Regions from separate parts of the Bradyrhizobium sp. BRP23 genome, predicted to be linked through region 2. Evidence: predicted binding sites of a transcription regulator. Region 2 holds the regulator's gene; each other region holds the start of a gene.
What was found. Region 2 encodes LexA, which represses DNA repair genes until DNA is damaged. Its sites were predicted from a motif close to TGTTCNNNNTGTGTTCNG; they were not measured.
Positions count from the first base shown of each region.

Region 1: the regulator LexA is predicted to act here: its motif matches at 3,905-3,922, upstream of I6F24_RS01880 (DNA repair protein).
Region 3: the regulator LexA is predicted to act here: its motif matches at 4,289-4,306, upstream of I6F24_RS30985 (YifB family Mg chelatase-like AAA ATPase).
Region 4: the regulator LexA is predicted to act here: its motif matches at 4,524-4,541, upstream of I6F24_RS22045 (single-stranded DNA-binding protein).

Region 1 covers NZ_JADYVW010000001.1:402,313-410,002, reverse strand. Annotated here, with positions in the region: gene I6F24_RS01895 (M20 aminoacylase family protein) at 1-1,042, shown strand, start outside; gene I6F24_RS01890 (UdgX family uracil-DNA binding protein) at 1,147-2,589, opposite strand; gene I6F24_RS01885 (putative DNA modification/repair radical SAM protein) at 2,589-3,824, opposite strand; gene I6F24_RS01880 (DNA repair protein) at 3,987-4,775, shown strand; gene I6F24_RS01875 (DNA polymerase Y family protein) at 4,672-6,267, shown strand; gene I6F24_RS01870 (error-prone DNA polymerase) at 6,264-7,690, shown strand, end outside.
Region 2 covers NZ_JADYVW010000008.1:177,799-185,488, reverse strand. Annotated here, with positions in the region: gene I6F24_RS22655 (ComEC/Rec2 family competence protein) at 1-571, shown strand, start outside; gene I6F24_RS22650 (GAF domain-containing protein) at 578-1,519, opposite strand; gene I6F24_RS22645 (hypothetical protein) at 1,738-2,172, opposite strand; gene lexA (transcriptional repressor LexA) at 2,562-3,263, opposite strand; gene glp (gephyrin-like molybdotransferase Glp) at 3,440-4,648, opposite strand; gene I6F24_RS22630 (hypothetical protein) at 4,870-5,073, opposite strand; gene I6F24_RS22625 (HAD family phosphatase) at 5,232-5,855, opposite strand; gene I6F24_RS22620 (alpha-hydroxy acid oxidase) at 5,884-7,017, opposite strand; gene I6F24_RS22615 (S41 family peptidase) at 7,320-7,690, shown strand, end outside.
Region 3 covers NZ_JADYVW010000015.1:139,380-147,069, reverse strand. Annotated here, with positions in the region: gene I6F24_RS31010 (type II and III secretion system protein family protein) at 1-825, shown strand, start outside; gene I6F24_RS31005 (CpaD family pilus assembly protein) at 875-1,606, shown strand; gene I6F24_RS31000 (AAA family ATPase) at 1,603-2,892, shown strand; gene I6F24_RS30995 (tetratricopeptide repeat protein) at 3,012-3,809, opposite strand; gene I6F24_RS30990 (PilZ domain-containing protein) at 3,890-4,135, opposite strand; gene I6F24_RS30985 (YifB family Mg chelatase-like AAA ATPase) at 4,364-5,902, shown strand; gene I6F24_RS30980 (hypothetical protein) at 6,011-6,478, shown strand; gene I6F24_RS30975 (PAS domain-containing hybrid sensor histidine kinase/response regulator) at 6,707-7,690, shown strand, end outside.
Region 4 covers NZ_JADYVW010000008.1:57,552-65,241, reverse strand. Annotated here, with positions in the region: gene uvrA (excinuclease ABC subunit UvrA) at 1-1,279, opposite strand, end outside; gene I6F24_RS22060 (outer membrane beta-barrel protein) at 1,557-2,312, opposite strand; gene I6F24_RS22055 (outer membrane protein) at 2,537-3,235, opposite strand; gene I6F24_RS22050 (outer membrane beta-barrel protein) at 3,475-4,257, opposite strand; gene I6F24_RS22045 (single-stranded DNA-binding protein) at 4,696-5,190, shown strand; gene I6F24_RS22040 (low molecular weight protein tyrosine phosphatase family protein) at 5,208-5,537, opposite strand; gene I6F24_RS22035 (DUF2306 domain-containing protein) at 5,767-6,165, shown strand; gene gyrA (DNA gyrase subunit A) at 6,335-7,690, shown strand, end outside.

The DNA.
Region 1 (7,690 bases), on a different contig from region 2:
GTTCGGCTGCGACGAAGTCGTGACCGGTCTCGGCCAGACCGGCGTCGTCGGCGTTATCAAGGGCAACAAGCCGACCGGCGAGGGGCTCAAGGTGATCGGCATGCGTGCCGACATGGACGCGCTGCCGGTCGAGGAGCAGACCAATCTGCCTTACGCCTCCAAGATCCCCGGCAAGATGCACGCCTGCGGCCATGACGGCCACACCGCGATGCTGCTCGGCGCGGCCCGCTATCTCGCCGAGACGCGCAATTTCGCGGGCGATGCCGTGGTGATCTTCCAGCCCGCCGAGGAGGGTGGCGCCGGCGGCGCGGCCATGGTCAAGGACGGCCTGATGGAGCGGTTCGGCATCGAACAGGTCTATGGCATGCACAACGGCCCGGGCATCCCGGTCGGCTCGTTCGCGATCAGGCCAGGCCCCATCATGGCGGCGACCGACGAGGTCGACATCATGATCGAGGGCGTCGGCGGCCACGCCGCGCGTCCGCACAAATGCATCGATTCCGTGCTGGTCGGCGCGCAGGTGATCACGGCCCTGCAGTCGATCGTCTCGCGCAGCGTCGATCCCCTGGAATCGGCGGTCGTATCGATTTGCGAATTCCACGCCGGCAACGCCCGCAATGTCATTCCGCAGACTGCGACCCTGAGAGGCACCATCCGCACGCTGTCGCCGGAGGTGCGCAAGCTGGTCGAGAAGCGCGTGCATGAAGTCGTGGCGGGCATGGCGCAGATCACGGGCGCCAAGATCGACCTGCACTACAAGCGCAATTATCCGGTCGTGAACAATCATGCGGCGGAGACCGAGGTGGCACGGCGCATCGCCACGCAGGTCGCGGGCGAGGCCCATGTCCACGAGATGGCGCCGCTGATGGGCGGCGAGGATTTCGCCTACATGCTGGAAGCGCGGCCCGGCGCCTTCATCTTCTGCGGCAACGGCGACAGCGCCGGCCTGCATCATCCCGCCTACAATTTCAACGACGAGGCGATCGTCTACGGCACGTCCTATTGGGTGAAGCTGGTCGAGGAGCAGCTCGCGGCGTCGTAGGACCGGGTCCGAAGCACAGATGAAGGGCCCGTGCATTCCACGGGTCCTTGTCTATTTGAGAAATCGGATCGTCGACAACGGCGTGAAGCCATTTCCCACTGTATTCACGCAGCCCGTGCGGCCTTCTTCTGCAGGCCGGCGGCGATCTTCAGATCTTCGACGAAGCGCCGATATTCCAGAACCTTGGCTTCGGGATCAGGCAGTCGCAGCAAATAGGACGGGTGCACGGTCACCAGCGCCTTGCGGCCTTCGGGAAGCTCGATCAGCCGGCCGCGGTTCTTGCCGATGGGGGTGATCTTGCCGAACACGCTCTGCGCGGCAGTGGCGCCCATTGCCACGATGAGATCGGGCTGGATCGCCGATACTTCCCGCTCATACCATTGCCGGCACGCCCGGATCTCAGGTGTGTTCGGCTTCTGGTGCAGGCGGATCTTTCCGCGCGGCACGAATTTGAAGTGCTTCACCGCGTTGGTGACATAGACCTTCTTGCGGTCGACGCCGGCCTCCTCCAGTGCGCGATCGAGCATTTGCCCGGCCGGGCCGACGAAGGGATGGCCGGCGAGGTCTTCCTTGTCGCCGGGCTGCTCGCCGACCAGCATGATGTTGGCATTCTTCGGCCCTTCGCCGAACACGGTCTGTGTCGCGTCCTTGTAGAGATGGCAGGCGCGGCAATGCGCGGCCTCCTCGCGGAGCGTTTCGAGATCGTCGGCAGCTGACTTGCGTTTCATCGGAGCCTCCGGCCGCTTCTGAGGCTTGTGCGTATCGGTTGCGGCATTGGCGATCATGGCGCCGGTCATGCGCTCGGCGTCCTCGATCAAGGGCTTAATGATCGAAGCCTCGGGCAGGTTCCTCCAATATTTCTTCGGCATCTCGGCCTGCATCGCCTTCACCTTGAGCCGGGCCGGATTGAAGATGCTGGCATAGTAGCGCCGCCAGGTTTCCTCCAGCCGGTCTTCGCCCGGCGCCTCGCTCTTGCTGACGCCCGGCGTGAACGAGAGCGCATGGCCGTCCCAATGCGCGCAGAGGTCCGGCGTCAGGATCGACCAGGGCATGTCGGCAAAGCGCTTGGCGAAGAACGGCGCGGCGAGCTCGACGACGTGATGCTCCGGCTCGAACCAGGCGACGTAGTGCGCCTGGCGTTCCCGGCCGATCTCGCGGAAGCGCACGAAGGCATGCATCTTGTGCTCGTCGCGATAGACCGCTTTCGCCATGGCCGTGACAAGCGCGACATCGGGGTCGGTCGCGACCTCAATGAGATCGTGATTGTCCTTCAGCCGGAACAGCAGGCGATACAGGATCGCAAAGCGCTCGCCGTCGCGATGCAGGATCGCCGCCTTGGCAAGCTCGACGAATTTTGCCGAGACGGTGAACGTGCCGTCGTTCACCTCGAGGATTGGAGACGGCGAGGACGGTGCGAACAGCTCGGCTTCGTGGCCCTGCACGGTCCAGGTGACCGCGCCGGGCGGCACGTGATGGAGCACGAGGCTGCGCGCGGCTTTGCGCCAGCCGTCGAAATCGGTTTCGGTGTCGAGCATGATGTACTGCATCAGAAGCCAAATCCCAGTTGCGTTGCTTTCGGCTTGAACCGTTCGATCAACCCGGCGGCATCGAGACGATGCGGTGAGGGACGGTGATCGCTGAGGACGATGAACGGCAGCGCCTTGTTGCGGGGCACATGCAGCCGCGCGAGATCGGCGAGGCGGATCGTGGTGGTGCGCCGCGTCGCGAGGATGCGTTCGACCGTCCTGGTGCCGAAGCCCGGAACGCGCAGCAGCTCCTCGCGGCTGGCGCGGTTGACGTCGAGCGGGAAGCGGTCGCGGTGGCGCAGCGCCCAGGCCAGCTTGGGATCGATGTCGAGCGGCAGCATCGCGCTGTCGTCGACGATCTCGCCGACATCGAAGCCGTAGAACCGCATCAGCCAGTCGGCCTGGTAGAGCCGGTGCTCGCGCAGCAGCGGCGGCGCGCGCAGGGGCAGCGCGCGGCTGGCATCGGGGATCGGGCTGAAGGCGGAGTAATAGACGCGCCGCAGCCGGTAGGCGCCGTAGAGATTGGCGCTGGTGTGGAGAATGGTGTGATCGGAGGCGCTATCTGCGCCGACGATCATCTGCGTGCTTTGTCCGGCGGGCGCGAAGCGCTGCGGTTTGGCCTTCGTCTTGGCGCTGCGGCTCTCCTCGGCCTCGTCCAGCTTCAGCCGCAGCCGGCCCATGGTGCGGCGGATCGCGCGCACGTCCTTCTCCGGCGCGAATTGCTGCAGGCTCGTCTCCTCAGGCATCTCGATGTTGATCGAAAGGCGGTCGGCATATTTGCCGGCCTCGGCGATCAGCGCGTCGTCGGCCTCGGGAATGGTCTTCAGATGGATGTAGCCGCGGAAATGATGCTCCTCGCGCAGTTTTCGCGCGACGCTCACCACTTGCTCCATCGTGTAATCAGGGCTGCGGATGATGCCGGAGGAGAGAAACAGGCCCTCGATGTAATTGCGCCGGTAGAAGTCGAGCGTGAGCCTGACCAATTCGTCGATGGTGAAGCGGGCGCGTGGGACATTCGAGGAGGCGCGGTTGACGCAATAAAGGCAATCGTAATTGCAGGCGTTGGTCAGCAGCACCTTGAGCAGGGAGATGCAGCGTCCGTCCGGCGCGTAGGAATGGCAGATGCCCATGCCCGGCGCGGTCGAGCCCATGCCCTTGCCGTCGCTGGAATCCCGCTTCTCGGTACCGCTGGAGGCGCAGGATGCGTCGTATTTGGCGGCATCCGCCAGAATCTCCAGCTTGCGTTGTACGTCCATGTTTGAATCTCTTTGATTCCGCTCATGAATCTTTGGATGCGCCAATTCGATTGACTCTGCCGGCGCCGTTAGCTTTATATTAGAACATATCATGAACAAATGAGCCAGCCGCTGGTTCTCTTTTTGAGAGCCATCGGCAATCACCTCTGAGGAGCGGCGAGCATGAGCGGCGCACGTATGAGCGCGCTTGCGATCCTGCGCGGCCAGATCGAGCGCATCGAGACGGCGGAAGTCGTGCATCCGCGCGATCGCATCGTACTCGGCCATGGCGCGGCCGACGCCGCGCTGAAGGGCGGGCTCGCGCGCGCGGCGATCCACGAGGTGTTTTGCGAGGGGCGACAGGGCGCGGCCGCGACGGGGTTTGTCATGGGCCTTGCGGGACGCGTGAGCGCACGCCGGCCGCTATTGTGGGTGCGGCAGGATTTTTCGGAGCTCGAAACCGGCGCGCTGTCGATGAGCGGGCTATCCGAGCTCGGCCTCGATCCGCGCTGTGTGGTGATGGTGCGCGCCGCCGATGTCGAGAGCGCGCTACGCACCTCGGCCGACGCGCTCGCCTGCGATGCGCTGGGCGCCGTCGTGCTCGAGCTCTGGGGCGAGACCAGGCAGTTCGATCTGGTGGCGAGCCGCAAGCTGACGCTGGCCGCGCAAGGCTCGGGCGTGACCGGCCTCTTGCTGCGGATGGCCGCGCAGCCGCTGCCCTCGACCGCGGAGACACGATGGATGCTGCGTGCGGCGCCTTCGCCGCCGGGCTCGGTGTGGAGTGCCTGGGGCGCGCCGGTGTTCGATGCCGAGCTCTTGCGCAATCGTCATGGCCCCTGCGGCCGGTGGATCATGGAATGGAATTGTGATGAGTGCCAGTTCAGTGAACCGTCGACGTATCCTCAGCCTGTGGCTGCCGCGCCTGCCCATCGACAGGATCCAGCGGTTCCTTGGCAGCGCCGGGCTGGGTAAAACCAACCATGAGCCGAGCATTGTCGTCATCAAGGACAACAATGCGCTGGTGATCCATGCGCTGGACGAGGCCGCCGAGCGCCTCGGCCTGTATATCGGCCAACCGCTGGCCAATGCGCGGGCGATGTGCCCGGATTTGCGTGTGTTCGACGCCGATACCGTGGCCGATACGAAGACGCTCAGCGACATCGCCGATTGGTGCGACCGCTTCACGCCGCTGGTGGCGCTCGATCCACCGCACGGGCTGTTCCTGGACATCACCGGTTGCGCGCATCTGTTCGGCGGCGAGGCCGCGCTGTTGCGGACATTGGTCCGGGCGCTCGACCGGCAAGGCTTTGCCGTCAGCGCGGCGATCGCGGGCACCTCGGTCTGCGCCCGCACGCTGACGCGGCAGGTATCCGGCACCATCGTGGCCGATGGCGGCGAGGCGGAGGCGATCAGGTCGTTTCCAGTCTCCGCGCTCGGTGCGGGTGAAGCCATCACCACCGGCCTGCGCCGTGCCGGGCTGAAGACCATCGGCGACGTCGCCTCGCGCAGCGCCTCCGAGATCACGGCGCGGTTCGGCGCGCGCTTCTCCACGCTGCTCGCCCATGCGCTGGGGCAGGGTGATGCGCCGATCAGCCCGCGCAAACCGCTGCCCGATTACATCGTCGAGAAGCGCTTTGCCGAGCCGATCGCAACCGACACCATGATCGCGATGACGCTGTCGCGGCTCGCCGACACGTTGATCGCGTCCATGGAGAAGCAGGGCAAAGGCGCGCGGCGGCTTGAAGCCGCGTTCTTCCGCACCGACGGCGTGGTGCGCACGATCACGGTCGAGACCGGGCGTCCGGTGACGCGAAGCGCCGTGGTCGACCGCTTGTTCCGCGAGCGGCTCGATGCCCTCGCCGATCCCCTCGATCCCGGTTTCGGCTTCGACATGGTGCGATTGTCGGCGAGCCGCACCGAGATCGTGGTGCAGGAGCAGCGCGATCTCGATGCCCATGTCCACGACAATGACGAACTCGCGGCGCTGATCGACCGCATCGCCGCGCGGATCGGCGGCAGGCGTGTCGTCGTGCACCTGCCGCAGGATACCCACATCCCCGAAAGCGCGGTGCTGGCCGCATCGGCGCAGCATCATCTCGCTGCTGCCATGCAGGCCGAATGGCCGGCGCGCGTCGCGAGCGAGCCGCCGCTGCGTCCCTTGCGGCTGTTCGACAAGCCGGAGCCGATCAAGGTGCCGTTCGCGACCGTGCCAGACGGTCCGCCGCATCAATTCACCTGGCGGCGCGCGCTGCATGCGGTGGTGCGGGTAGAGGGGCCCGAGCGCATCGCGATGGAATGGTGGCGGCAGGACGGCAAGCAGCTGACGCGGGATTATTTCCGCATCGAGGATGCCGAAGGCCTGCGCTTCTGGATCTTTCGCGACGGTCTCTATGAAGGCGAGGTGTTCGACGGTGACGGCAAGCCTGCGTCTCCCGGCTGGTATGTGCACGGTCTCTTCGCATGAATACGCTTAGCTATGCCGAGATCGGCATCACCACCAATTTCTCCTTCCTGCGCGGCGGCTCGGATCCGCGCGCCTATGTGCATCAGGCGAGCAAGCTCGGGATTCCCGCGATCGGCATTGCCGACCACAACACGCTTGCCGGCGTGGTGCGCGCCTATCAGGAGCTCGACAATGACGAGGTGCTGCACAAGCCGAAACTGTTGATCGGCGCTCGCATCGTCTTCATCGACGGCACGCCCGACATCCTGGTCTATCCACGCGATCGCGCGGCCTATGGCCGGCTGTGCCAGCTCCTGACAAGGGGCAAGCGTGGCGATGACATCACGCGGATCGAAAAGGGCGAGTGTCATCTCAGGCTTGACGATCTCCTGGAATTCTCGGAAGGCCAGCTCCTGGTGTTGACGCTGCCGCATCGTTTCGAGCTGGCGCGGGCGCTGGATGTCCTCGCAAAGCTGAAGGCGAGCCGTGCCGAGGGCGTGTGGCTGGCGGCGAGCCTGCTCTATCGCGGCGACGACAAGCGTCGCCTCTTGCGGCTCGATGATCTCGCCGCAAAGGCCAAGGTGCCGCTGCTCGCGACCAACGAGGTGCTGTATCACGATCCCGGCCGCCGTCCGCTCCAGGACGTGCTGACCTGCATTCGGGAAAAGACCACGATCGAGGCGATTGGGCGGAAGTTAGAGGCCAATGCCGAGCGCTTCCTGAAGACGCCGCGCGAAATGGCGCGGCTGTTCCGCGATTTTCCCGAGGCGATTGCGCAGACCATGCGCTTTGCGGACGCAATCGAGTTCTCGCTCGATCAGCTCAAGTATCAATATCCCGACGAGCCGGTACCGCCGGGCAAGACCGCGCAAGGGCATCTGGAGGATCTGACCTGGGCGGGCGTCGACAAATATTTCGGCGGCAAGATCGGCGACAAGCTGCGCGCCACCTTGAACAAGGAGCTCGCGCTGATCGCCGAGCTGAAATACGCGCATTACTTCCTCACCGTGCATGACATCGTCCACTACGCGCGCAGCCAGAACATTTTGTGCCAAGGGCGCGGCTCGGCGGCGAATTCGGCCGTGTGCTACGTGCTCGGCATCACCTCGGTCGATCCGACCAAGGTGGACCTCTTGTTCGAGCGCTTCATCTCCAAGGAGCGGCTGGAGCCGCCCGATATCGACGTCGATTTCGAGCATTCGCGCCGTGAGGAGGTGATGCAATATGTCTATCGCCGCTACGGCCGCCACCGCGCCGCGATCATCGCCACCGTCATCCACTACCGCCCGCGCAGCGCCATCCGCGACGTCGGCAAGGCGCTCGGCCTGACCGAGGACGTCACTGCCGCGCTCGCCGACACCGTTTGGGGCAGCTGGGGCAAGGGCCTCAACGACATGCAGGTCCGGCAGGCCGGGCTCGATCCGAACAATCCCATGATCAACCT
Region 2 (7,690 bases):
GCTGGCAGCGATCCTCTGGGGACTGTCGGTGCGGCAGCCCGATATCCTGATTGCCGGGGATGGCGCGAGCGTCGCGGTCCGGGGCGGCGATGGGCGCTTGCAGGTGATCCGCGCCAGCAAGGACAGCTTCCTGCTGAAGGAGTGGTTGGCTGCCGATGCCGATCCGCGCGATGCCGGCAACGCCTCGTTGGCGAGTGGGGTGTCGTGTGACGAGACCGGCTGCGTGGCGCCGCTCGCGGACGGACGACTGATCGCGTTGGCGACGCGTATCGACGCGCTGGCCGATGATTGCAGCCGCGCCGCGCTGGTGGTGACGGCGCGGCCTGCGCCACCCGATTGCGCGGCGATGGTGGTCGATCGGGCGCGTCTTGCCAGTCAGGGCGCACTGGCTCTGACGAGACGCGGCGAGGGCTTTTCAGTGCAGGCGGTGAGGACGAGGGGAGCAAGCCGTCCCTGGCTGCCGGCCGGCGCCGGCGAGGGAGATTTCGACGGCAGCCTCGTGCCGAAGGCGGCCGTGCCCCGCAACCGGGACGCAACGCCATCGGAGGCCGACTTGCAGGCCGACGATTGACGCGGATCACAAATACCAGGCCAGCACGGCGTCAAGCCCTCCGTTGCCGATGACCGGCAGGGCCACCATTCGGCTCAGCCCGGCTGCGCAGGCTTCGGAGCCGGCGATCGAGCCGTCACGGGTGAGATCGTCGTTGAGCGCGGGCATGCCGGCGGCCCAGGCGCCGCCAATGCTGCCTTCGCCCCTGGCGATGGACTGCGCCGCATAGCGTGCGGCGAGGTCGGTCTGCGCGCTGCAATCGCCGGCGCGAAAGACCAGCGCCGAACGGTCCTCGTTCGGGACCCAGATCTCGAAGCGTCGCGCAATCGGCGTTGCCTGCGCGGAGAGGAATGTCAGAACCCAGGTCTGGTCGGTACCGGTTCGGTAGGGCACGCCGACGCCGAGATTGATCCCGACCTTGGCGGCGTCCTCCCAGCGCAGGAAACTCTTGGCGTCGTGCAAGTCCTTGATGATCAGCGGCAGGCCCGCCTTCCAGGTGCGTCCGGGCAGGCCGAAGCCGCGCGGAAATCTGGTGTGGCGGGAGTTGAATTCGAACATGTCCGCGGTGCCGTAATAGCCATCGACGAGCCCCATCTCATGCGAGAGATCAGGATCGTTGTGCCAGAGTTCGATCGCGCCGACATGCGCCTCGTCGTCGCCGCAGAACAGCACCAGCACGGCTTGCAGGAATTCGCCCGCGAACACCGGCACCGCCACGCCGCAGGTGAGGCCGGCCGCAGCGGCCTGATCGGTCCGCTTGAAATAGGAGTTGGCGAATTTCGTGAGGATGACGGGGTGGCCACAGGCCCAGGCCTTGCCTGGAAGTCCCTCGTCATATCCGAAGTGCAGCTCTTCGCTGACGGCTTTGAACGCGGACAGCCCATCGTCGTAGAGGCCGCCGCCGAATTCCAGCCGCATGCGCGTCCGGTCGGGTACCCAAAGTTCAACGACGCGAATGAAGGTCTTCATCGAGCGTGTCCGCCGCCTCAAACCACGACAGCATCGGTCATTTGGCTGCGGAGCGGACGTTCAAAATGCGGGCAGCACGGCCCAAACTTCGTGCGACGACGAGGCGCGGCGGTGGGCTCGCCGATCGAATGTCCTGAAACACAAACTTGCCGGGCTCGCCGGCCTTCGGCCGGCGACGGCAATTTCAATCCCGGGCTCGGCCTGTCGGCCGAAGGGCGTCAGCCGATCGGCAGGCGCGTGATCGTGGGCCGCGTGTCGGCGACGATCTGCGGCTTGTGCTCGCGCTCGGGGGCTGGCTGCGTCACCGGCAATTGCAGCACGGTCGCGCGCTGGCCTTCGACGAGCTGCGTCACCAGCACGTATTTGCCGTCGGGGAATTCGATCGCGTCATGATGGCGATCGGGAATGTGCGGGTCGATCTTGCCGAACTTGCCGACGCGAGAGTTCACGGTGCGCGTCCAGATCCAGCGGTTGTCGTAGCGGACGTTGTCGGCGAAAGCGAGCTCCGTCCCCGGCAGCAGACAGACCGCGACGGAGGGATCGGCTTCGGAAGCGAAACCGCGCGTCGAGGTGCCGCGGAAGGTTGTCGTGACGATCGTCTCGCCGACTTCGGCGGGGCGCGTCGCGACGGCATGCAGGCTGTAGTCACACATCGGGTGCTCCTCATGCTGGGATAGCGACCCGCGTCTCTTTCGAGGCGCAGGCCTCTATCAGAGTGGAAGCATACAACGCTCTGCTCGGTTATGGGCAAATCTGCGGCTCGCGTCCGCAGCGCGCGATCACATTATCTTTCCCGGATTCGATAGGAACAAACCTCGCGTCCTTGCATTCGGCCGGAGCTATCAGCACTGCCGGCACAACTCTACCGGTGAAGCAGAGCGAGATTGCTGCGCGCCTGCGCGGGCGAATGTCGCGCGGGAAGATGGACCGGACAGCCGGCGCAGAACCAGAGAAACCGTCCAGCCGGAGCGGACAAGTATCCGCTCCGATCCTGGATCGCCGATGCCGATCGAAACGCGCGCGGCGCTTGATGTTTCCCGTATCAGTACTTCCGGTAAAGCCCGATCAGCTTGCCCTGGATCTTCACGCGGTTCGGCGGAAGAATGCGGACCTCGTAGGCGGCATTGGCGGGCTCGAGCGCGATCGAGGCGCCGCGGCGGCGGAAGCGCTTGAGCGTGGCCTCCTCGTCGTCGATCAATGCCACCACGATGTCGCCGGTATTGGCGGTCTCGTTGCGCTGGATCAGCGCCATGTCGCCGTCGAGGATGCCGGCCTCGACCATCGAATCGCCGCGCACTTCGAGCGCGTAGTGCTCGCCCGAGCCGAGCATGTCCGGCGGCACGCTGATGGTATGGCTGCGGGTCTGCAGCGCCTCGATCGGCGTGCCGGCGGCGATGCGGCCCATCACGGGCACCGCGACGGGGCGCTCGCCCTCGTCCGCGGGCGGGCTGGAGCTCGCGCGCACCTTGCCGAGATTGCCCTCGATCACGCTCGGGGTGAAGCCACGGCGATTGCCGGCGGCGGCCTGGAGCTCGGGCAGCTTGATCACCTCGATGGCACGGGCACGGTTGGGCAGGCGGCGAATGAAGCCGCGCTCCTCGAGCGCAGTGATCAGGCGATGGATGCCTGACTTCGAGCGCAGGTCGAGCGCATCCTTCATCTCGTCGAAGGACGGCGGCACGCCGCTTTCCTTCAGACGTTCGCTGATGAACCGCAGAAGCTCGTATTGTTTGCGCGTCAACATCTCGACCAAAGTCCCCCGGTTGATGTCGTTCGATTCCGACACGATGAAGCCGGCACTAAGCCGCTACATCCTCGAAACAAATCATGAACGGACACTATATGTTCGATATGTGTTCCGCAACTGCTTAATTTATGGTGAACGCGGCCAAGCTCGCGGAATGCGTGTGGCTGGGCGGCTCAGACGGGCAGCCGGAGCACCTCGCAAGGCGTGCCGGCCTCGGCCTTCGGCGCGAACGGTGCGCGCACCAGAAGTACCTGTGCCGCAGCGAGATTCGCAAGAAGGGAGGAGTCCTGATGGCTGACCGGAAGGGCGACGCGCGTGCCGTCGTCGCGCTCCTCCAGCCGCGCACGCAGATAGTCCTCGCGCTGGTCGTTGGCGGCGAGATCGCGGCCCAGCACGGCGCGCTCGCGCCGATGATGAATCGCTGAACGGCCCGACAGGGCGCGAATCAAGGGGACCATGAACAGGAAGGCGCACACGTAGGACGACACGGGATTGCCGGGCAGGCCAATCACGCGCATCGCGCCTATCCGACCGTGCATCATCGGCTTGCCCGGCCGGATCGCGATCTTCCAGAACGCCATCGCGATGCCTTCGCCCTTGAGCGCCTGCTGGACCAGGTCGTGGTCGCCGACCGAGGCACCGCCGGTCGTGATCAGGATGTCGGCGCCGCTCTCGCGCGCGCGGCGGATGCCGGCGGACGTCGCCTCCAGTGTATCGGCGGCAATTCCGAGGTCGATGGTCTCGGCGCCCTCGCTGCGGGCGAGCGCATGCAGGGCATAGCCGTTGGAATAGACGATCTGGCCGCGACCAGGCGTGGTGCCCGGCATCACGAGCTCGTCGCCGGTGGCGAGAACGGCAACCCTCGGGCGGCGGATGACGGCGAGATGCGGATGATTCATTCCGGCGGCAAGGGCGAGATCGCGCTCGGTGAGACGGATTCCCTTGCGCAGCAGCACGTCGCCTTCGCGGAAGTCGACGCCTGCAGGGCGGATGTGCCGGCCGAAAATGGCGGCTTCCTTGATCGTCACATGTTTGCCGTCGGCAGCCGTGTCCTCCTGGATCACGACGGCATCGGCGCCGTCGGGAACGACGCCGCCGGTGAAGATCCGCACGGCTTCGCCGGGGCCGACGCTTCCCGCGAACGGCCGGCCCGCCGCGACCTCGCCGACGACGGTCAACCTCGAATCGTTTGCCGCGTCGGCCGTGCGCACGGCATAGCCGTCCATCGCCGACATCGCCTCCGGCGGCTGCGTGCGCCGCGCCGCGACATCGCGGGCGAGCACACGATGGTAGGCCTCGTCGAGGCAAACCATCTGTTCAGCCAGCGGCTCGACGCCGGCCAACACCGCGGCAAGCGCGTCAGAAACCGGCATCAGGGCCACGGGCGAACTCCTGCTGAGCACATCAGTCAATGGGCGGCGAGAGTTCTAGCCGAGTGCAGCCGTGAGGCAAAGCAGCACGCGGGATGATCTATCCTGCATGGTCGCAGGGGGTGGAGGAGGTCGGCTCAGCTCCGCCGCGGCATGATGCGGAAGGCGAGACAGACCGGAACGAGGATTGCCATGGCAAGGACGAGAATGACGAGCGCCACGGCCAGCATCGTTCAACGCCCCGTCGGATCGCCCGGACTGATGTCCGCGACGTCGGGCGGCTTGGGACCCTGATCCTTGTCCGGCAGCGGGTCCGCCTGGGATTTCAGGTCGGCGGCCTTGCTGATTAGCTTGGCGGAGAGGTCAGAATCCGAGGTGGTTCTGGCGAATTCGAGCAGGAGAGAGGCTTGCTTGGTGAGATAGGTCTTGCCCAGCACGTCGATCAGTCCAATGTAGAAGTCCCAACGGACTCATGAGTCCGAAGGGTGGTATTCCGTTCCCGGAACTCTGTATAAAAATGCACAAAGTGATCAGGTTCCACATCTTCAGCAGTTTTTGTTCCGGCAAGTGAGCGCGCTCCGGGCTTTCCCGCGGCTCAGATCCCCAGTGCTTTCAATGCGTTCCCGACATCACGCGGCGAGGTGACATGCACGGCGGTCAAGCCGCGCGCCCGTGCTCCCTCGATGTTCTCGGCGAGGTCATCGAAGAACACGATGCGCTCGGCCGGCACGCCGATCGCCGCCACGACATGGTCGAAGGCCTCGGCATCCGGTTTGCGCAGGCCGATGCTGGAGGACAGATACAGCTCGCGGAAATGGCCGAGCAGACCGGCATATTCCTTCGAGAAATGGTCGACGTGCGGCCGATTGGTGTTGGAGAAGGCATAGAGCGGCATCTGCTTCGCCGCCCGCGGCAGCAGCTCGGCGATATCAGGCATCTCGCCGGCGAAAATCGCGTTCCAGCCTTCCAGGAATTGCGCATCCGAGATGCCGATCCCGAGCGAGGACCGCAGCGAGGCGAAATAGTCCCCATCGCTGATCTTGCCCATCTCGTGCAACCGGTAGGCCTCGTCGCGCACATAGCGCGCGATGATGGCCTCGGGCTGGCAGCCGGCATGTCCCGCCCAGCAGGCGATCGCCTTGGAGAAGTCGATGTCGAGCACAACGCGCCCGAGGTCGAACAGCAGCGCATCCGCGCTGCCGGGAGAGAGCGATGTCATTGCGTCCTTTTCACTTCGGTATGGCGCGTCAGTAACGATAGGGCTCGTGGTCGAACAGCGGGAACGCGCTGAACACGCTGGGCGCGTTGGTGGCGGCCGCCGGATGCAGGCAGGATTTGTCGAGCTCGGCGAATGAGGTGGCGCCCAGGAGGCCGAGGCAGCGCAGCACCTCGTCTTCGAGCAACTCCAGCATCCGCGCGACGCCGGCTTCGCCGGCTGCCGCCAGCGCCCAGCATTGCAGCCGGCCGATGCCGACGAGGTCGGCGCCCGCCGCGATCGCCTTGACGATGTCGGTGCCGCGGCAAAAGCCGCCGTCGACCATGATCCTGGCGCGGCCCTTCACGGCGTCGACGATCTCCGGCAGCACGTGCATGGCGCCGCGGCCGTGGTCGAGCTGGCGTCCGCCATGGTTGGAGACGTAGATCCACTCGACGCCGTGATCGAGCGCGATCTGCGCATCCTCGGCCGTGGCGATACCCTTGAGGATCAGCGGAATTTTGAACGTGTCCTTGATCATCTTCACGGTCCGCCACTCCAGGCCCTTCTGGAAATCGCCGCCGGTGGCGCGCAGGCGGCTCTCGCGAACGTAGCGCTTGGCGATGTCACGTTCACGACGGCTGTAATGGGCGGTGTCGACGGTCAGGCAGAAGGCGGCATAGGCGTTCTTCTCGGCCCGGTCGACCACGGCGGCGACGAAGGCATCGTCGCCGCGGACATAGAGTTGATAGAGACGCAGTGCATCGGGGGCAGCCTCGGCGGTCGTCTCGAGGCCGGGCTCGGACACCGAGCTCAGCATGTGCGCCGCGCCGAACCTGCCCGCAGCGCGCGCGACGCTCGCCGCGCCATCCGGATCGAAGATCTCGAGTGCGCCGACGGGAGCCAGCACCACCGGCAGACGCAGCTTGCGGCCGAACTGCTCGACGCTGCCATCGATCCTGCGCACGTCGCGCAGCACGCGCGGGCGGAAGGCGATCTCGTCGAGCGCCATGCGGTTGCGCCGCATCGTGGTCTCGGTCTCGGCGGCGCCGATGATGTAGTCCCAGGCATTCTGGTTGAGGTTGGCGCGCGCCTTCCGGATGAACTCGTGCAGGTTCTGGAACGGCTCGTCGCTGGCGCCGAGCTCGACGTTCCGTTCCGGCCGGATGCGGGGCGCTTCATTCATTGTTGTCCTCCCGAGAATTTGAAGTCTTGTCGGCATCGCCTATCGCGTCCGGCCCTCCAAAACCATCCTAAAATCGCATAGCTGCGAGGCGCGGGCGGCCCGGACCGGTGTCGTGTTGCTTCGAAACAGTTTCGGAACGTTGCCAAAAGTTTAGGCCAAGGCGAAGGGATTTCTTCGGTGTATCCGCCAGCGCGGCATCCCGGCCTTGAAGAAACCAGAATGGTATTGTGAGAGATGGACTGGATCGCCATTTGCATGGCGTCTCCCAGCCTCAAGAGAAACGCCAAGCAAAAGGCACCTTCATGCGGAAAACCCTGCTGTTCCCCCTGGGCGCGCTCACGGGAGCGTGCCTGACCCTTCTGGTAGCGAGCCCGCAGGGCGGCGTATGGGCAGCGCGGGCGGCAGTGAGCGCGAATGATGCTTATTCCCAGCTCAATCTGTTCGGCGCGGTGTTCGAGCGGGTCAAGGCCAGCTATGTCGAGAAGCCGGACAATGCCAAGCTGATCGAGGGGGCGATCACCGGCATGGTGACCTCGCTCGACCCGCATTCGCGCTACATGAACGCCAAGGCCTGGACCGAGATGCAGGAGACCACCTCCGGCGAGTTCGGCGGGCTTGGCATCGAGGTCACGATGGAGGATGGCCTCGTCAAGGTCGTCTCGCCGATCGACGA
Region 3 (7,690 bases), on a different contig from region 2:
GCCGGCACGGCGGTGGTGAATTTCAACAATTCCAACCCATTCTCGGTCTCTGGCGGACCGATCGTCAGCAGCAATGGGCTCGGCGTCACCGGCCTCGCCAAGGGCGTCGCCACCGTCAACGCCACGATGCGGGCAATGGAAAGCGCCGGCGTCATGCGGACCCTGGCCGAACCGAGTCTGACCGCGATCTCGGGCGAATCCGCCACTTTCATCGCCGGCGGCGAATTCCCGATTCCCGGGGGCTACGCCTGCGATCCGGTCACTCACGTCTGTACCACCCAGGTCACCTACAAGAAGTTCGGCATCTCGCTGAACTTCACCCCGGTCGTGCTCAGCGAAGGCCGCATCAGCCTGCGCGTGATGACCGAGGTCTCGGAGCTGTCGAACACCAACTCGATCACGTTGACGCAGGCCGTGACCGGGTCCTCGACCAACTCGATCACCATTCCATCGATCCAGACCCGCCGCGCCGAAACGACCCTGGAGATTCCCTCGGGCGGCTCGATGGCGATGGCCGGCCTGATCCAGCAGCAGACCAAGCAGGCGATCAACGGACTGCCTGGTGTCGACCAGGTGCCGATCATCGGCGCGCTGTTCCGCAGCCAGGACTTCGTCAACAACGAGACCGAGCTGATGGTGATCGTGACGCCTTACGTGGTGCGCGCGGTTGCCCAGAAGGAATTGTCGCGGCCCGACGACGGCTTCGCACCGGCCTCGGACGCGCAGAGGGCGCTGCTCGGCCGGGTCAACCGCCTCTACGGCATCGCGAGCCGTGTCGATCCGGTCGCCGGCACGACGGGCGATTTCGGCTTCATCATCGACTGAGACGAACGGTTTGGGGACCGGGCAAGGCAGGGGCAGGAGGGATCAGGGGATGACGACAACATCAGCCGATCGACGGCGCAATTTGCGGCTCGCGCTGGCACTGACGGGCCTCTCCGTCATGCTCGGCGCCTGCAACACCACCGAGATCGTCACCCAGACGGTGCCGACCGATTATCGCCAGCGCCATCCGATTGCGGTGCAGGAAGGCAAGAAGTCGATCGTGATCTTCGTCGGCAAGAGCAGAGGCGGCCTCTCGGCTGCGCAGCATTCGGACGTCGCGGGCATCGCGCGGGACTGGATGCGCGAAGGCACCGGCTCGGTCGTCGTCGATGTGCCGGTCGACACCGCCAATTCGCGCGCGGCCGCCGCAACCTATCAGGAGATCCGCTCGGTGCTCATGTCCGGCGGCGTGCCGTCGCGCGCCATCGTCCAGCGGCCCTATCGCCCTGATGATCCCGGGCTGCTGCCCACCATCCGCCTGAGCTATTCCAAGATCACCGCGGTCGCCGGCCCCTGCGGGCTGTGGCCCGAAGACGTCGGCCCCAACATCCTCAACCCCGGCTACACCGAGAACCGCCCCTATTTCAATCTGGGCTGCGCCAGCCAGCGCAATCTCGCCGCGATGATCGACAACCCGGCTGACCTCGAGCAACCGCGCGCCGAGACGCCCGCCTATACCGCACGGCGCGACATCGCGTTCGATCGCTATCGCAAGGGCACGACGACGACGACCACCTATCCCGAATCCGACAAGGCCAAACTCAGCGATACCGCCAAATGACAGGCATCCACGACGAAGACGCGGACGATCCGCAGCATCCCGAGGAACACATCGCCCCGGTTCCTCGCATTTCGGTGCAAGCCTTCTGCGAGACCGAGCAGACGCTCAAGGCGGTGACCGCGGCTGGCCAGGACCGCCGGCTCGCCAAGGCCCATCTCAGCGCCAAGGACGGCGGCCTCGCCGCGGCGATCGAAGCCTATGAATCGATGCCGACGCCGAACGTGATCGTCATCGAGTCCGACGGCACGCGCGACATCCTCGAAGGACTGGACGACCTCGCCGGCGTCTGCGATCCCGGCACACGCGTGGTCGTGATCGGCAGCCCCAGCGACACCGCGCCCTATCGCGAGCTGGTGCGCCGCGGCGTCAACGATTACGTGGTCGGCCCGGTCGAGACCATCGACGTGGTCCGCTCGATCTGCAGCCTGTTCTCGGCCTCGGAAGCCATCATCACCGGCCGCGTCATCGCCGTGGTCGGCGCCAAGGGCGGCGTCGGCGCGTCCACCGTCGCGCATAATCTGGCCTGGACCATTGCCCGCGATCTCTCGCTCGATTCCGTCGTGATCGATCTCGACCTCGCCTTCGGCACCGCGGGCCTCGACTACAACCAGGATCCGGTGCAGGGCATCGCCAACGCGGTGCTGTCGCAGGACCGGCCGGACACGGCGCTGATGGAGCGCCTGCTCGCCAAATGCACCGATCGCCTCAGCCTCCTGGCAGCGCCCGCCACGCTCGACCGCGTCTACGATTTCGGTGCTGAAGCCTTCGATGCCGTGTTCGACACGCTGCGCATGACGACGCCCTGCATCGTGCTCGACGTGCCCCATCAATGGTCCGGCTGGACCCGGCGCGCGCTGGTGAACGCCGACGACATCGTGATCGTGGCCGAGCCCGATCTCGCCAATCTACGCAACACCAAGAACATGCTGAGCGTGCTGAAGGCGGCGCGACCGAACGACCGGCCGCCGCTGTACTGCCTCAACCAGGTCGGCATGCACAAGCGTGCGGAGATCGAGGTCAAGGCCTTCGCCAAGACCATGGAGAGCCAGCCGATCGCGGTGATCCCGTTCGATTCGAAACTGTTCTCGACCGCGGCCAATAACGGCCAGATGATCGCGGAGGTCTCCAGGACCCACCGCACCACCGTTCTGTTCCAGAATATGGCGAACCGCCTCGCCGGCCGCGGCGAGGTGAAGAAGCCGAAGCGCTCGCTGCTCGAGCCGCTTTTGAAGAAGCTGAAGGGCAAGTCGGGGCGCAGCTCGGCCCCGCATCGCAAGGCGTCGTAGGCGCGGCTTATTTGAGCATGATCTCCGCGCAAACGCCTTCCGCGTTTGTCGCGAGGGAAAACCGCTTCACACTTTGCGCTGACGCGGCCCTTCGGGTCCGGATCATGCTCTAGGGCGGACTACCTGTCCGCCCGCTGCTGCTTTTTCGCCAGCAGCTGCTTCAGCGCCGCGACCTTGGCCGCGCCCTGGTCCGGCGGCAGATCTGCCTTGACGAGGATTTCGGCCTCGGCCTCGCGACCCTGCAATCCCAGCACGAGCGCCAGATTGGCGCGGACCCGCGCATCGTTCTGATTGCGCTGATGGGCGCGGCCGAGCACCTGTTCGGCCTTCGAGAGATTATTTTGCAGCATGTAGGACAGGCCGAGATTGGACAGCACGGTCGGCTCGTTCGGCACGATCTTCAACGCCGCGGCGTAATATTGCTGGGCTTCCTCGTTGCGGCCGAGCTGATCGAGCACAGCCCCTTGCGCCGACAGGATGCGCCAATCGGGATCCTCGGGCGAATGCGCCCGGCCGAGGACGTCGAAGGCCTGCTGGAAATTGCCGTTGTCGGCGAGGGCGCGGCCGTAGCCGGCGAGCAGCGCCTTGTTGCCGGGACGGGCGAGCACGGCCTGCTCCAGCACTGCGACCGCCTGCGCGCGCTGGCCGCTGCCACGCAGCGCCTTGCCGTATTCGAGAGCAATGGCGGGATCGCTCGGCTTGGCGCGATAACGCTCGCGAAGTGCGTCCATCTCCGGCGTGGGGTCGGCCTTGCTGTCGGACTTGCCGTCAAACTTGGCGGCGGACTCCCGCTTGCCGCCGAGCGCACCGGTGACGTCGTCGATGCCGGCCGTCTGACAGCCGCCGAGGGCGAGGATCAGGACGGCGGAACACAGATATCCCGCCGGGGATAAGGCGAGGAACGAACGCTTGGGCATACTCTGATCACTCGGCAACTGATCAGAGATGCTTACCCATTAACGCTAAAGTCCCGTTAAGGAGGCGCGCCTGTTGAGGTTCAGTCGACGAACTCGGCGCCGAATTCGCAGCCGATGCGCCAGCGCAGGCGGCATTGGCGGGAATAATCAGGCGCGAAGATGATGGTGAATTGCGGCGGCACTTCCAGAAATTCCGCCACCACTTTCACGCCGCCATCCGAAATGTCCGTGATCGTGCAATCCCGCGGCAGCGAGCCCGCGCCAAAATGAATCTTGGCGAGACGGCTGCACACCCGACGTTCGCTTCTCCGGCGATTTGCAAGCATTTGAACTGTTCACCCGTTAGACCACGGCCCATCCCGCAGCCCTAGGAGTAGCGGACATTCGTTGGAATGTGCTGAGGAGAGAAGCTGGCATTCGAGACGTAGTGTCGGGACCGCGTTTACGCCTGGTTAGGATTTGATCGGCCGCCAAGCGATTGTTCCCGTATTGTTCTTGCGGAAACGGCCGCGCTCTGCTACCCTTAATTGCAGCAATGGGCAGGCTGGTTCGGCATGGTTCAGCGGGTTTCTACCGTCGCCTTTGAGGGGATCGAGGCCCGCGCGGTCGACGTGCAGGTGCAGGTCGCGCCTGGCCTGCCGGCCTTTGCCATCGTCGGCTTGCCGGACAAGGCGGTATCGGAGGCGCGCGAGCGGGTGCGCTCGGCGCTGATCGCCTCGGGGCTGGCGCTGCCGGCGCGGCGGATCATCGTCAATCTGGCCCCGGCCGACCTGCCGAAGGAGGGCAGCCATTACGACCTGCCGATCGCGCTCGGGCTGATGGCCGCGATCGGCGCGATCCCCCCGGATGCGCTGACCGGCTTCACCGTGCTCGGCGAGCTCGGCCTCGACGGCTCGATCGCGCCGGTGGCCGGCGTCCTTCCCGCCGCGATCGGCGCCAATATGCGCGAGGAAGGACTGATCTGCCCGGCGTCCTGCGGCTCCGAGGCGGCGTGGGCGAGCCCGGACATCCAGATCATTGCCGCACACTCGCTGATCCAGATCGCCAACCATTTCAAGGGCACCCAGGTGCTGTCGCGGCCGACGCCGAAGGTGCACGAGGCCCCCGCCTCGACGCTCGACCTGCGCGACATCAAGGGCCAGGAAAGCGCCAAGCGCGCGCTGGAGATCGCGGCCGCCGGCGGACATCATCTGCTCATGATCGGCGCGCCAGGCGCGGGCAAATCGATGCTGGCCGCGCGCCTGCCCTCGATCCTGCCGCCGCTGTCGCCGAGCGAGCTGCTCGAGGTCTCGATGATCGCCTCGGTCGCCGGCGAGATCGAAGGCGGCGCGCTGACGGCGCGACGCCCGTTCCGCTCGCCGCACCATTCCGCCAGCATGGCCGCGCTCACCGGCGGCGGCGCGCGCGCCAAGCCCGGCGAGATCTCGCTGGCACATCAGGGCGTGCTGTTCCTCGACGAATTGCCGGAGTTCGATCCGCGCGTGCTGGATTCGCTGCGCCAGCCGCTCGAGAACGGCGAGGTCGCGGTGTCACGCGCCAATCACCGCGTCACCTACCCTGCCCGCTTCATGCTCGTCGCGGCGATGAATCCGTGCCGCTGCGGCAATGCGTTCGAGCCCGGCTATGCCTGCAAGCGCGGCCGCATCGACCGCTGCACCGGCGATTACCAGGCGCGCATCTCCGGTCCGCTGATGGACCGCATCGATCTGCGCATCGAAGTGCCGGCGGTGACCGCCGCCGACCTGATCCTGCCGCCGCCGTCGGAAGGATCAGCCGAGGTCGCCGCCCGCGTGGCGGCGGCGCGCGACATCCAGCTGGCGCGCTATGCGGATGCAGGCCTGCCCCATGTCCGCACCAATGCCGAGGCGCCCGCCTCCGTGCTGGAGGAGATCGCAAAGCCGGATGCGCAAGGCGCCAAACTGCTGCGCGATGCCGCGGAGACCATGCGCCTGTCGGCGCGCGGCTATCACCGCGTGCTGCGGGTGGCGCGCACGCTGGCCGACCTCGACCATGCCGACAAGATCGGCCGGCTGCACCTCGCCGAAGCGCTGTCCTACCGCGCACTCGCGGAGGATGTGCGCCAGCTGGCTTGATCATTCCGCGCATCAACCCGGCGGTAACGACTTTCCTTTACGCTCTGCAAACCATAAGGCCCGACGCGTTTCGGTTGTGAGTTCCCGGGGCCTAGCGAGTAGAGCGTCATGTTGCGTTTCAAGTTCCTGGCCTCGGCTGTTCCCCTGCTGGCGGCTGCGGTGTTCGCCCGCGCCGAGATCGGATCGGTATCGCATCCCTGCATCGCGCTGGGCGACACATCGGTCGAGCTCACCTCGCTGTTCTGGACCGCCGGCGTGCATGTCGCCTTCACCGACGATCCCGCGCAGGCGACGGTGCGGGTCCAGATCACCGAGGATGCCGACGCCGCGGATTTTGCCGTGGTCGACGACGGCCTCGGCTCCGAGCCTGACACCTGCCAGGCCAGCCCTTCGACGCGTCTCGTCTCGATCGCCGCGCAGCCGGTCGACGGCGGCCAGGTGGTCTATCTCTCCAGCGAAGGACCGGCGGATTACCGCATCTATGTGCGCTCAAAGACGTTCTCGCCGCGCGAGGCGGCGGCGCTGATCGTCGGCGCCCGCGGCGGCCATGGCCGCTTCCAGGCGGCATCGCTTTAGAGCTTTGTGTTTGAGCATGATCTCCGCGCAAACGCGTTCCGCGTTTGTCGCGAAGGAAAACCGCTGCACACTTTTCGCTAACGCGGCCCTTCGGGTCCGGATCATGCTCTGACCCGTTAACGTCTCGTCAACCCTGTTCGGAGGCGGCGCCACCGCCGCAATTTGTTCGCAAGGTCGGCGGGCCATCGTCGCACGCGGCGGCGGGGTTTCAGGCAAGGGTCGGTTGCGATGGGTCGGACGTTCCGGATCAAGGTGCGCATGCGTCGTTTCAGGCGACGGCATCCGAGGCTCGCTTTCGCGATCCGCTCCTTCATGATCTTCTCGGCGACGTTTTGCGGCGCCTATGGTTTCGTCTCCGGCAGCCGGTCGGACAATTCCGGCTACGATCCCCATACCTTTGCGATCGGTGCCAGCTTCCTGTTCGCGCTCGCCTGCCTCGGCCTTGCGACGCTGAGCATGCGCCTGCGCTTCGTCAATAAGCGGCTGCGGACGCTCGCCGCCCACAATGAGGCCCTGATCGACCGCAATTGGGAGCTGAAGGAAGCGGAAGAGCGCGCCCGCAGCCTGTTCGAGCAGCAGGGCGACCTCATCGTGCTGCGCGCTACCGACGGCCGCATCACCTTTGCCAACGAGGCCTATTGCGCGCTCGCGGGACAGGCGCGCAGCGCGCTGGTCGGCACGCGATTCGATTTCGACGTGCTGGAGCAGGGCGACAGTGCCCGCGAGAGCAGCGGCACGCGCATCCACGACCAGAAGATCGCAACCCCGCTCGGCGCGCGCTGGATCGCCTGGCGCGAGGGCTATGTCCGCCTCGATGCCGGCCAGCCCGCCGAGTTGCAGAGCGTCGGACGCGACGTCACCGACCGCACCGAGACCGAGCGCGCATTGTCCGACGCGCGCGACCAGGCCGACGCCGCCAACCGCGCCAAGTCGCGCTTCCTGGCGATGGCCTCGCACGAGATCCGCACCCCCCTGAACGGCATCATCGGTATGGGCGGCCTGTTGCTCGACACCGATCTGACGCCGGAGCAGGCGACCTATGCCAAGGCGGTGAAGACCTCGGGCGAAGCCTTGATGGCGCTAATCGAGGAGCTGCTCGACTATTCCAAGATCGAGGCCGGCAAGCTCGACCTCGATCAACGTCCCTTCGCGCTCTCGACCCTGGTCGAAGAGATCACCGAGCTGCTCGCGCCGCGCGCGCAGGCGAAGTCG
Region 4 (7,690 bases), 120 kb from region 2:
CGCTCTCGGTCTCGCGGTAGCGGCGGTTGATGTTGGTGATGACGCCTTCGAACGGCTTCTTGGTGTCGTAGGAGCGCACCCCGTCCTCGTAGGAGAACTTGATCTCGTCCTCGCCCGAGCCGTAGAGAATCGCGTTTTGCGTCTTCTTCGGCAGATCCTTCCACTTGGTGTCGAGCGTGAACTTGTAGTGCTTGCCGAGCGCGGTCAGCGTCTGCACGTAATAGGGCGACGACGACTTGGCCCAGGGCGCGATCGCGCCCTTGCGCAGCGTCAGATCCTTCTCAGGGATGACGAGGTCTTCGTCGACATGCTGCTCGACGCCGAGGCCGCCGCAGGCGGGGCAGGCGCCGTAGGGATTGTTGAAGGAGAACAGGCGCGGCTCGATCTCGGGGATGGTGAAGCCGGAGACCGGGCAGGCGAACTTTTCCGAGAACAGGATGCGCTCGGGCCCGCTCTTGTCGTGGATTTTCGCGGTCTTCTTCTTTTCCTCCGCAGGCGCAGCCGCCGCGGGCGCATCGGCGAACTCGACGACGGCAAGGCCTTCGGCGAGCTTCAGCGCGGTCTCAAAGCTCTCGGCGAGGCGCTGGCCGATATCGGCACGCACCACGATGCGATCGACCACCACGTCGATGTCGTGCGGGAATTTCTTGTCGAGGCTAGGGGCTTCCGCCAGCTCATGGAAGGTGCCGTCGATCTTGACGCGCTGAAAGCCCTTCTTGAGCCATTCGGCGAGCTCCTTCCTGTACTCGCCCTTGCGGCCTCGCACGACGGGGGCGAGCAGATAGAGGCGGGTGCCCTCGGGCAGCGCCAGCACGCGGTCGACCATCTGCGAGACGGTCTGGCTCTCGATCGGCAGGCCCGTGGCCGGCGAATAGGGCACGCCGACGCGGGCCCAGAGCAGGCGCATGTAGTCGTAGATCTCGGTGACGGTGCCGACGGTGGAGCGCGGGTTCTTCGACGTCGTCTTCTGCTCGATCGAGATCGCCGGCGACAGGCCGTCGATCTGGTCGACGTCGGGCTTCTGCATCATCTCCAGGAACTGGCGGGCATAGGCCGACAGCGATTCGACGTAGCGGCGCTGGCCCTCGGCATAGATGGTGTCGAAGGCGAGCGAGGATTTGCCGGAGCCGGATAGCCCGGTGAACACCACCAGCTTGTCGCGGGGAATCTCGACGTCGATATTCTTGAGGTTGTGCTCGCGCGCGCCGCGGATCGTAATTGCGCGCAGGCTGGAGCCCGCGTTCTGTTGTTGGCGCTTCGCCTTGATCACTTCATCCATCCGAGTTGCCCTCAAGGAAGCCCAAAGGTGCGCGATCGCGCCAACAAAAAAGGCGCGCTGCGCCCGGAACCGGGATCGGCGCCGATGGGTATGGCAGCGAACGTAGGAAGAACGGCGGCGGATTTCCAGTGGGACTTGCGAATCGTCAACGGATTGTTGGCGTGCTGGCGGGATCTGGCAGCAGGAACGCGCGGAACCGCTCGCGGAGCACCCAGCCAAAACAAAAAGGCCGGCGCGAGGCCGGCCTTTCGTGACGATGTGACCTCGGCAGGGAAGTTCAGTACTTCGCGACCACCGGGCCACCGAAGGTGTAGTTGAGTCGAACGGTAGCCATGTCCACGTCCTGCTTGATGCTGTCGGTGCGAGTGGTCACGCCGAGGAAGGTGAAGGTCTCGTTGTGCCTGCCCATGAACAGGTGGTTGTATTCGACAGCGACCGACCAGTTCGGGGCGAAGCCGAATTCTATGCCGGTGCCGACGGTACCGCCCCAGCGCGTTTCGTTCGCGGTGTCGAGCGTAACGCCGCCAAAACTGCCAGTGTACTTGTTGTGAGTGACGGCAGCGCCGCCCTTCACGTACCAAAGCACGTTGTTCCAGGCATAACCGACCTGGCCAGTGAAGAGGCCAATGGCGTCGATCCTGGTCTCGTTCACCAGCGGCGCGAGCGCGGCAGGCGAGCTGATGTTCGAACCCTTCAGGTCAGCCCAGTCCCCCTGGGCTTCGAGACCGAATACCCAGTTGGCGGACTGCCAGCGATAACCGATCTGGCCGCCGACGAGTGCGCCGGTCGCATTGTGACAACCTTCGGCCACCGCCGGAGCGACCACGAAGGGGCCGACACTGGTGAGATCCCAACAGTTGCGGCTCCAGCCACCGCCGGCGTTGGCGCCGAGGTAGAAACCGCTCCAGTTGTACACCGCGATCGGTGCCACCGGAGCCTTGGTGTAGGGGCGGGCTGCCAAATCGGCCGCCGAGGCCGGTGCCAACGCGCTGAGTGCGAACAAGCTGGCCGAAGCCAGCAAAAGCTTCTTCATATCCATTCCCCACTTCCATTTCTCATTCCGGTCTTCCGGAGAGCGGAAGAGCAGCGGACCTTATGACTCAAGCAACGTCATTGCTTTTACACCATTGAAGCCAAAGGTTGTGTCACCCAGCGGCCACACCCCTTCGAAAAGCGCGAGCGAACGGGCGGCCGCAACAAACAAAAAGGCCGGCGCGAGGCCGGCCTTTCGTGACGATGATGCGTCAGAGACGAAGCTCAGTACTTGGCGACGACCGGGCCGCCGAAGTGGTAGTTCACGCCGACCTGCACGGTGTGGAGGTCGAGAGTGCCGGTGTTGACCGGGAAGACGCCCGAGAAGTAGGTCTCGCCGCCCAGGCTGCGATAGAGGTACTCGCCCTTGACCGACCAGTTCGGAGCAAACATCGCCTCGACGCCCGCGCCGACCGTCCAGCCCGAATGGAACTGGCTCTCCGAGAGGCTCAGAACAGGGGGCGCGCTGACGCTGATCTTGTTGTTGATCCAGGCGTAACCACCCGTGGCGTACAGCAGGACGCTCGGGGAAGCGAGCCAGCCGATGCGACCACGCACGGTGCCGAGCGCGTCGATACGCGAACTGACCGTCGTGGGAACGAGGGCGCCACCAAAATCAACAAGACCGGTCGCCGAGGCGTTTACGTCAGCCCACGCGCCATCAGCTTCGATGCCGAACACGACGTTGGAGGTCTGCCAGTTGTAGCCAACGGTGCCGCCGACGAAACCGCCCTGCATGCGCGGATCATCGGAGCTGTTTTCCCAGGCGCCGCCACCGACGATACCCAGGTAAAAGCCGGTCCAGTTGTAGACCGAGGCAACAGGCGCAGGCGCCTTGGTGTAGGGGCGGGCTGCCAGATCAGCAGCCGAAGCGGGGGCCGCGAGAGCGAACAAACAGGCCGAAGCCAACAAAACCTTCTTCATTTTCAACTTAATCCCAGTCCCAGTTTCTGTTGTTGCCTTCCGTGGCGGAAGGGCAGCGGACTCAAACGGCCCAACTGACGCCGTCTTTACACCACCAAAGCCGCAAGTTGTGTCTCCGAAAAGCCACAACAGTCCAAAAGGTGATGGTTACTGACTTATTTACGTCCAGGCATGTGCCGAAAAAAAGAAGGGCCGGCGCAGGGCCGGCCCTTCCATTTGCTCGCGAAATGAGAGGGATATCAGTACCTCGCGACCAACGGGCCGCCGAAGCGATAATTCAGGCGGACTAGACCCATGTCGACGTCCTGACTGATGCGATCGCTCCCGAAGGCAACGCCCGCAGGCGTCGTGAAGGCGATCGTACGGTCGCCGAGGAAGATGTGGTTGTACTCGACGCCGAGCGTCCAGTTCGGAGCAAATCCGAATTCCAGGCCGGCGCCAACGGTGCCGCCCCAGCGGGTCTCGCGAGCCGACGCCAGCAGCGTGCCGGCGCCAGGCGTGCCAGGCGCGGCATAGACGTCGTACTTGTCCCCGACTACGGCGGCGCCGCCCTTCACATAGAGCAGCACGTTGTTCCAGGCGTAACCGACCTGGCCCGTGATCAGGCCAAAAGCATCGATGTGAGAGCGGTTACGATCACCGGTGACCAAAGCGCTTCCAGGGAAGAGGAGGCTGACGTTGTCCCCCGAGAAGTCAGCCCAGTTGCCCTGGCCCTCGAGGCCGAACACCCAATTGGCCGACTGCCAGCGGTAGCCGATCTGACCACCGACCGTGCCGCCGGTCGCATCGTGACAGCCTTCAGCCACCAGAACGCCCGTGACCGGGGTCACGAAGTCCCAGCACTTGCGGCTCGTGCCGCCGCCGCCGTTGACGCCGATGTAGAAGCCGCTCCAGTCGTAAACCGCGGCGACCGCCGGGGCCGGAGCCTTGGTGTAGGGACGCGCAGCCATATCCGCCGCGCTTGCCGGAGCCGACAGCCCCAATGCCATTGCACTGATTACGCCGAAAAGAATCTTATTCATTGCAGTCTCCCCAAGTTTCGTCCGCTTCATGAAAGTCCCCGAAGCGGCTGATCAGACGCGACACCCATATGAATCAATTCCAAGGCAAAGGTAGCCTAAGGAAAGGGCAGAGTCCGTCTCCGGAATGCCACACTTGCGGATTGATTGAATGGGTTCCAACTTGATGAATGTTAAGAGTTTTTTCCTATTCAAGGGAACTCGAAAAGGTTCCATTCGGGGCTGACGTTTTTCGCGGCACGCGGGAAAATGTCTGCCCGCCCATGATGAAGAACAAATCTGGAACAAACGTGCGCGCGATGCTATATGTGGGGATAACCTTGGGGGTGGCAGGCTGATCGGTGCCCGCAAGCGTATAGGGTCGCCCTAGCGGGCGCAGAGGAACGCGGGCAGCGGATTCGCCCTTTTGAAATTCAGTGGCATTCGGAGTGGAGAGCGGCGATGGCGGGAAGCGTCAACAAGGTCATTCTGGTTGGAAATCTCGGCAAGGATCCCGAAATCCGCCGCACCCAGGACGGGCGGCCGATCGCGAATTTGAGCATCGCGACCTCGGAGACCTGGCGCGACAAGAACACCGGCGAGCGCAAGGAGAAGACGGAGTGGCATCGCGTCGTGATCTTCTCTGAGCCGCTTTGCAAGATCGTCGAACAGTATCTGAAGAAGGGCGCAAAGGTTTACATCGAAGGCGCGCTCCAGACCCGCAAGTACACCGACCAGAGCGGCGTCGAGAAATACTCGACCGAGGTCGTGCTGCAGGGCTTCAACTCAACGCTGACGATGCTGGACGGCCGCGGTGGCGGCGGCGGAGGTGGCAGCTTCGGCGACGAGCCGGGCGGCGACTTCGGCTCCTCCGGACCCGTCAGCAGCGCGCCGCGCCGTCCCGTTGCCGCCGGCGGCGGCCGCAACAGCGACATGGACGACGATATCCCGTTCTAGAACTTCGGAAGAGGCGGCTAGTCTCGGCGCAGATAACGGCCAACTCGGTTTTCAAGGATCCGCACCAGGACAGGATCCATGAATTCATAGTCGTCCGGAATGTCGAGACAGATGACCCGTTTGTTGTACAAGCTGGAGCGGAATTTCCGATTCAGCTTGGTCCGGTGGGTCTTTTCCATGACGAAGATGACGTCGGCCCATTCAATCTGCTCGGCGGACAGCAAGACGTCCGCGCCGTTCGAAATGCCGGCCGAGTCGGTCTCGATCCCGGGCCAGGTCGAAAACACCTGCTCGGCGGTAGGGCTGCGGAGGCGATTGGCGCTGCAGACGAAAAGGACGTTGGTCACTTTGCCGCTCTCGGAGACGATCGGTCAGGTATCGGCGGGATGATTGGTCGGTGCTTTTCGGGCGGGCTTCCGAGAGTTCCTGCTACATAAATACAGTTCTTTGGTCGACGGCTTTTCCGGCCTAAGCTTATGTGCGCCTCAAGTCTTCGGCGAGATGTGATGTGAATGATATTAACTTTTATGTTAATCATACTCACATCAGTCTCCGCCGGACACGAGGAAGCCCTGCATGAGCCTTGCGCCGCTGCTTGAGGCCGCGCCGGTGGTCCCGCTGCATGCCTTTGCCGCAATGGCCGCCCTTGTGCTTGGCCTCTTCCAGTTCTCCGCCCCCAAGGGCACGCTGCCGCACCGGACTATCGGCTGGATCTGGGTGGTCCTGATGGTGTTCGTGGCCGCCTCGTCGTTCTGGATCCACGAGATCCGTCTGGTCGGGCCGTTCAGCCCGATCCATTTCTTGTCGATCTTCACCCTGGCGGTGCTGCCGCTGGCGGTATGGCGTGCGCGCACCCATCGCGTCGCCGACCACCGGCGGATGATGATCTTGATCTTCTTCGGCGCCCTGGTGGTGGCGGGACTGTTCACGCTGGTGCCTGGGCGCATCATGCACCGGGTGACTTTCGGGGCGTGAGAGCCGGTTCCGCCCAGTCCGTTCCGGCCCCGTCCGCGGCCGTGGCGCGAAGGGCGTAAGTCTCTGGAAAAACAGTGGGAAAAAGCGCTTCCCCAAAGCTCGGCAAGGGTGGTTATCAGGGGTGTGATGCGCTATATGATTCCCAGATAAAACCTCACCGGATTTCCCCTTGGCTGACGACGATAACAAGCCCGGCGACCAGCCGGCGCAACCCTCGGACATTCGCCCCGTCTCCATCCTCGACGAGATGAAGAAGTCCTACCTCGATTACGCCATGAGCGTGATCGTGTCGCGCGCGCTGCCCGATGCGCGCGACGGCCTGAAGCCGGTGCATCGGCGCATCCTGTTCTCGATGAACGAGCAGGGCTTCACGCCCGACAAGAAGCACAAGAAGTCCGCCGGTATCGTCGGTGACGTCATGGGTAAATACCACCCTCATGGCGACCAGGCGATCTACGACGCGCTGGTGCGCATGGCGCAGGACTTCTCGATGCGCGAGTTGCTGGTGGACGGGCAGGGCAATTTCGGCTCGGTCGACGGCGACCCGGCGGCGGCCATGCGCTACACCGAGTCCCGCCTGACCAAGATCGCGCTGAAGCTGCTCGAGGACATCGACAGCGACACCGTCGACTTCCAGGACAATTACGACGGTTCCGAGAAGGAGCCGGTGGTCCTGCCGGCGCGGTTCCCGAACCTGCTGGTCAACGGCGCGGGCGGCATTGCCGTCGGCATGGCGACCAACATCCCGCCGCACAATCTCGGCGAGGTGATCGACGCCTGTATTGCGCTGATCGACAATCCCTCGCTGACCATCGACGAGCTCATCAACATCATTCCCGGCCCGGATTTCCCGACTGGCGGCATCATCCTTGGACGCCAGGGCATCCGCAGCGCCTACCATCTCGGCCGTGGCTCCATCGTGATGCGCGGCAAGGTCACGTTCGAGACCATTCGCAAGGATCGAGAGGCGATCGTCATCACCGAGATTCCGTATCAGGTGAACAAGGCGACGATGGTCGAGCGCATCGCCGAGCTCTACAAGGAAAAGAAGATCGAGGGCATCTCCGACCTGCGCGACGAGTCCGACCGCGAGGGCTATCGCGTCGTCGTCGAGCTCAAGCGCGACGCCGTGCCCGACGTGGTACTGAACCAGCTCTACAAGTTCACCCCGCTGCAGACGAGCTTCGGCGTCAACGCGGTTGCGCTCGATTCCGGGCGTCCGCAGACGATGAACTTGAAGGATATGTTGACGATCTTCGTCGGCTTCCGCGAGCAGGTCGTTACCCGGCGCACCAAGTACAAGCTGCGCAAGGCGCGTGAGCGCGCCCATGAGCAGGTCGGCCTCGCCATCGCGGTCGCCAACATCGACGAGATCATCAAGGTGATCCGCACCTCGCCGACACCGGCGGCGGCCCGTGACACCCTAATGACGCGCGATTGGCCCGCGCGCGACGTCGAGGACATCATCACGCTGATCGATGACCCGCGTCACCGGATCAACGAGGACGGCACGATCCGCCTCTCG